2 linked regions of the Aliidongia dinghuensis genome follow. The protein of the gene in region 2 binds, or shares a complex with, the protein of the main gene of each other region. Links are inferred from orthologs where the notes say so. Each region holds a gene or a part of one and is shown on either strand. Other genes may lie near its edges.

Region 1 (3,036 bases), on a different replicon or contig from region 2:
GCTGCCGGTGTCGCGCACCAGATGCTGCGCGCGCCATACCGGCACGAAACGGCTCGTCTCGGACGTCAGCCGTGCTTTGATCCAGTCGGGGTTCTTGCGCAAGGGCCCGACCCGGTCGAGCCCACCCGCTGCATAGAAATTCGGTCGTCTCATGGGGCGAGACCATGGCATGCCCCGGCGCAGGCGGCAAGGCGAAGGGCCGCCGCAGCGGTACGCCGGGGCGGTCTTTTCCCGCAGCCCATCCATGTCGTCGGACGATCCTGCTTGCACCTCGGCGCAGGACAGCCGATATATGGCCTCGGAAGGCTGGCGGTGGGCAGGTCCCTCGCCAACCCGGTCAGGTCCGGAAGGAAGCAGCCGCAACGAGTTTCCGACTTGGGTCGTCGCCGGTCTTCCACCCCTCTCCCAAGCGACTTCTGGCGGCGGGCCTCCTTCTTGACAGTGTCGACCGTGACCGATCGTCCTGCCAGCACGGCATTGTTGCCGGCGCCTCGTCCCGTCCCATGAGCGATCAAGTCGAATATCGGGTCCTCGCCCGCAAATACCGGCCGTCGAGCTTCGACCAGCTGATCGGCCACGACACGCTCGTGCGCACGCTCACGAATGCGTTAGACAGCGGCCGCATCGCACATGCCTTCATGCTGACCGGCGTGCGCGGCGTCGGCAAGACGACGACGGCCCGCATCATCGCGCGTGCCTTGAACTGCGTCGGGCCCGACGGCACCGGCGGCCCGACCATGCAGCCGTGCGGGCAATGCGACGCCTGCCGGGCCATCGCCGAGGATCGCCATCCGGACGTGATCGAGATGGACGCGGCGTCCCGCACCGGCGTCGACGACATCCGCGAGCTGATCGAGGGCGTGCGCTACCGGCCGGTCTCGGCGCGCTACAAGATCTACATCATCGACGAAGTGCACATGCTGTCGAAGGCGGCGTTCAATGCGCTGCTGAAGACGCTCGAGGAGCCGCCGCCCGACATCAAGTTCGTGTTCGCCACGACCGAGATCAACAAGGTGCCGGTGACGGTGCTGTCGCGCTGCCAGCGCTACACGCTGCCGCGCATCCCCCTCGAGACCTTGGCCGCCTATTACGGCGAGATCGCCGTCAAGGAGAAGGTCGAGATCGAGCCCGGTGCCTTGACGCTGGTCGCACGCGCCGCCGACGGCTCGGTGCGCGACGGGCTTTCGATTCTCGACCAGGCGATCGCCTTGGGATTCGGCGGCCTCATTACCGAGGCGGCGGTGCGCGACATGCTGGGCGTCGCCGATCGCGGCCTGACATTCGACCTGTTCGAGAACGTCATGGCCGGCGACGCGCCGGCAGCGCTCGCGGGGCTCGAGACGCTCTACAACGGCGGCACCGATCCGGCGATGGTGCTGCAGGACCTGCTGGACGTCACCCATTTCGTCACGCGGCTCAAGCTCGAGCGGCCCGAGGCCGGCGGGTCGAACCGGCCGCTCGCCGATGGCCAGGACCTGGAGCGCGGCCGGGCGCTCGCCGGCCGGCTCGGCCTCGCCGCCCTCGCCCGCACCTGGCAGATGCTCTTGAAAGGCTTGCCCGAGGTGCAGACGGCGCCGGCACCGCTCAAGGCGGCCGAGATGGTGCTGATCCGGCTGGTCTATGTCACCGACCTGCCGCCGCCGGCCGAGCTCATCAAGGCGCTGCAGAACGCTGGCGGCCCCGGTATGAATAACGGCAGCGCGCCCAACGGCGAGCGCAACGGCCCGCGCGCCGAGGCGCCGCCCCGGCCGGTCGCGATCATGGGTGGCGCGATCATGGGCGGCGCGGGCCAGGGCGGCCAGGCCATGGCCGTGCGCCAGGCCGAGCCGGCTGCTGCCGCGCATGCCGAGACCGCCGCAGCCGAGGTTATGCCGCAGCCCGCGAGCTTCCAGGAGGTCATGGAGCTGATCGCCGTCCGGCGCGAGGCGATCCTCTACAACCAGATCGCCGCGATGGTGCATCTGGTGCGCTTCCAGGTCGGTCATATCGAGCTCAGGCCTGCGCCAGAGGCGCCGCGTGATCTCGTCACCCGCATGGGCCAGTTCCTGAACGAGGTGACCGGTCAACGCTGGATGATCATGGTCAGCCGCGAGCCGGGCCAGCCGACGCTCAAGGAGCAGATCCAGGCGCGCGAGGCCAAGCGCCGGGCGGAGGTCAGCACCACGCCGGTGATGAAGGCCTTGCTGCTGGCCTTTCCCGGCCTCACCATCGACAAGATCATCGATCTCGTGCCGGAGCCGGAACCGGAGCCCGCGTCGGCACTGCCGGCGGAATTGCCGCTGGCGCCGGAGCCGGACGCGATCGCCCCGTTCGACGAAGCGGCCATCGGTGATCCGGCACTCGGCGACGTGCCGGCCGCAGGCCTTTATGAAGAAGATGACCCGGGGCCGTTCATGGCCCCGATTCTCGACCCCGACGACGAAGATGGAGACGCTTGAGATGAAGAATCTCGGCAACATGATGAAGCAGGCCCAGCAGTTCCAGACGCGCATGCAGGAGATGCAGGCCGAGCTGGAGAAGGTCGAGATGACCGGCCAGGCAGGCGGCGGCACGGTCAAGGTCGTGCTGAGCGGCAAGAACGATGTCCGGAAGATCTCGATCGACAAGGCGCTCGTCGACCCGGAAGAGGTCGAGGTGCTGGAAGACCTGTTGCTGGCCGCGTTCAACGACGCCAAGCAGAAGGTCGAGGCCCATGCCGCGGCCGAGATGCAGAAGCTGACCGGCGGCCTGCAGCTGCCGCCGGGCATGAAGCTGCCGTTCTAAGAGGCCCTCTTGTCCGGCGCCGAGATTGACCGGCTGATCCAGCTCCTGGCCAAGCTGCCGGGGCTGGGGCCGCGCTCGGCCCGGCGCGCCGTGCTCTACATGCTGAAGCGGCGCGAGGCCTACATGCTGCCGCTCGGGTCCGCGATCGGCGAAGTGGCCCAAGCCATCCACACCTGCCGCATCTGCGGCAACCTCGACACCACCGACCCCTGCCCGATCTGCACGGACGAGAGCCGGGACGGCGGGCTTGTCTGCGTCGTCGAGGACGTGGCC
Region 2 (2,911 bases):
AGTTTCTTGCCGCCGCCGGAATAGCCCGAGGTGGCATGGACCGAGACCGGATAATCGTCGCCCAGCACTTGGGCCTCGACGAGCGGGCGCAGCAGCGCGATGCCCCCGGTCGGATAGCAGCCGGGATTGGAAACGCGCTTCGCAGCCGCGATGCGCTCGGCATGGCCGGGTGCCAGCTCGGCGAAACCATAGACCCAGTCCGGATGGGTGCGGAACGCGGTGGACGCATCGAGCAGGCGGGTCGGGCCGCCCTCGGCCATGGCAGCCGCCTCGCGCGAGGCGTCGTCGGGCAGACACAGGATCGCGAGGTCGACCTCGTTCAGCACCCGGCGGCGTGCGGCCGGATCCTTGCGCGAGTCTGCCGGCAGGCTGACGATCTCGATATCGGTGCGGCCGGCCAGGCGTCGATGGATCTCGAGTCCCGTCGTGCCCGCTTCGCCATCGATGAATACCGTCGGTCGTGTGGTCATGGCGCTGATCCCGCGAATTTCCCGGTGGAGGATCGTCCCGAGTCGGACGTTAAGCCGCACTCGATGACAGGCATATTATCAACCTTCACCCCCGGGACCACATCGCGGACCGCAACCATGCTGTGTCCCAAGCGCTCATCACCGGCCGCGATCACGGCAAACCCGGGGCCGCCCGCATGCAATCCGCATGCGCCGGCCGCAAAAACTATGTTATACGAACCGTCCGTGGGGAACGGCCGCAAGGGCCGATACCGACGGGTCGGTCCGCTTTCTGGTCCGTCTGTAGTAACCTCGGCTAATGGGCGCCCCTTGGTACGATTCCAGACACCATGAAGATCACGATTGAACGCGCGGCGCTGCTGCGCGCCCTCGGCCACGTCCAGAGCGTCGTCGAGCGCCGGAATACCATTCCCATCCTGTCGAACGTGCTGCTGCGCGCGGAAAGCGGGCGCCTCAGTCTCTCGGCGACCGACATGGACCTCGAGGTGGTCGAGGTCGTGCCGGCCCAGGTCGCGCGCGAGGGCAAGACTACGGCCCCGGCGCACACGCTCTACGACATCGTGCGCAAGCTCAAGGACGGTGCCCAGGTCGAGCTCGACGCGAGCGGCGACCGCGGCGCCTTGACGCTCCGCTCCGGGCGCTCGACCTTCACGCTCGCCTGCCTGCCGGCGGAAGACTACCCGGTCATGTCCGGTGGCCCGCTCGCGCATGAGTTCCTGCTCGCGGCGAACGATCTTAAGGGCCTGATCGACCGGACGCGTTTCGCGATCTCGACCGAGGAAACGCGCTACTACCTGAACGGCATCTACCTGCACGCGGCGCAGAGTGCCGAGGTCGACGTGCTGCGCGCGGTCGCGACCGACGGCCATCGCCTGGCGCGCGTCGACGTGCCGTTGCCCGAGGGGGCGAAGGGCATGCCGGGCGTGATCGTGCCGCGCAAGACGGTGCAGGAGTTGCGCAAGCTCCTGGACGAGACCGACCAGGCGGTGCGCATCGAACTCTCCGAGACCAAGATCCGCTTCGATTTCGGCGACGGTGTTTTGACCTCGAAGCTGATCGACGGCACGTTCCCGGACTATGACCGGGTCATCCCGGCCGGCAACGACAAGATCCTCGACGTCGCGACCAAGCTGTTCGCCGAGGCGGTCGACCGCGTCTCGACCATCTCGACCGAGAAGAGCCGGGCGGTGAAGCTGGCGCTCGACCAGGGCAGCCTCGTGCTGTCGGCGACCAGCCCCGAGAACGGCACGGCGTCGGAAGAGATCGAGGTCGGCTATCAGCACTCGCCGATCGAGATCGGTTTCAACTCGCGCTATCTTCTGGACATCGCCCAGCAGATCGAGGGCGAGGATGCGCAGTTCGTGATGGCGGACGCGGCGTCGCCCACCATCCTGCGCGATGCGCGCGACCATTCGGCGCTCTACGTGCTGATGCCGATGCGCGTCTGAGCGCCCATGGCGTAGATCTGCAAAGAGGCCCCGGCAACGGGGCCTCTTTCGTTTCAGGGTCTTGACGGGCGCCGGGCGCGGGCCCACGTGACGAGCGTCAAGAATTGATCCGGGCCCCTCTGGCGAGGACGCCGACTTCGGTTGTCGGCCAACCTCGCGATGTCGGATCACCCCCGAGTCTCCGGCGCTTTGGGCGCGCGAGACCGGTCGATGTCGTGGGCCCGAGGATCCAAACCCAGCACTCCTCTCTCTCGAATCGACTGGTCCGGGGCGTTCGCGATGCGCCGGAGCAAGGGGCGTCCCCAACGAGAGGAGTTCCCCCTTGATGTCGACGCATCGTGACCGCAGCCCGTCGGACCTGAGCCGGGCGCATCAGGATTATCGCGAGGAAGAGCTGCTGGACGCGCTTGTCACCGCTGCGGCGCTGGTTGCCCGCGCTGACGGCTGGGTCGAGCCGGCCGAGCGTCGCCAATTCCTCGATTTCCTGAAGCAGCACGGGCTGCTCGCTGCCTTCGCCGAGGCCGAGGTCATGGACATCTTCGAGGGCCGGCTGCGCCAGCTCGGCGAGCCGATGGGCGTCGCGGCCGCGGTCGCCAGCCTCGAAGCCTTGGCCGGCCGGGCGCCGGCGCGGCTCGTGCGCGAGCTCGCTGAGCTGATCGCGGTGTCGGACGATCACCTGCACCACCGGGAGCTGCAGATCCTGCGGCTCATCCGCGTGGCGCTCGGCCCGCGGGCGGCGCATGTGGCGGGACTCGACGCGTGACGCCTTCGCCCGACCCAGCAGTCGACCGGCGGATTGATCTGATGATCGACCGTCTGCCGGATCGCCTCAGCCGTCCGTTGCATTGGCTGCGCCGGCCCGGCTCGCGCTGGGCCCGGCTGCCGGCCGGCGTGGCGCTGGTCGTCGGCGGCCTGCTCAGCATTCTGCCGGTGCTCGGGCTGTGGATGCTGCCGCTCGGCCTCTTGCTGCTGGCCGAGGACCTGCCGCCACTG

Evidence for each region. The genes of interacting proteins can lie anywhere in the genome.
Region 1: the proteins of dnaN (region 2) and IEY58_RS06320 are in contact, whole or in part, in a cryo-EM structure (PDB 8GIZ), measured with the Escherichia coli proteins. The link is inferred for Aliidongia dinghuensis from one-to-one orthologs.

Annotation. Positions count from the first base shown.
Region 1 is NZ_BMJQ01000003.1:73,647-76,682, forward strand. The notes cover bases 7-2,970. They hold IEY58_RS06320 (DNA polymerase III subunit gamma/tau), read left to right. Parts: upstream 7-503; coding sequence 504-2,438; downstream 2,439-2,970. Other genes in these bases: nudC (NAD(+) diphosphatase), read right to left, coding at 7-153; IEY58_RS06325 (YbaB/EbfC family nucleoid-associated protein), read left to right, coding at 2,440-2,763; recR (recombination mediator RecR), read left to right, coding at 2,773-2,970. Also shown: more of nudC, read right to left, coding at 1-6; more of recR, read left to right, coding at 2,971-3,036. UniProt on the Escherichia coli protein: Part of the beta sliding clamp loading complex, which hydrolyzes ATP to load the beta clamp onto primed DNA to form the DNA replication pre-initiation complex.
Region 2 is NZ_BMJQ01000015.1:94,192-97,102, reverse strand. What follows is about bases 20-2,858. They hold dnaN (DNA polymerase III subunit beta), read left to right. Parts: upstream 20-799; coding sequence 800-1,918; downstream 1,919-2,858. Other genes in these bases: IEY58_RS25215 (hypothetical protein), read left to right, coding at 2,723-2,858; IEY58_RS25220 (TerB family tellurite resistance protein), read left to right, coding at 2,244-2,681; argC (N-acetyl-gamma-glutamyl-phosphate reductase), read right to left, coding at 20-470. Outside these bases: more of argC, read right to left, coding at 1-19; more of IEY58_RS25215, read left to right, coding at 2,859-2,911. UniProt on the Escherichia coli protein: Confers DNA tethering and processivity to DNA polymerases and other proteins. Acts as a clamp, forming a ring around DNA (a reaction catalyzed by the clamp-loading complex) which diffuses in an ATP-independent manner freely and bidirectionally along dsDNA.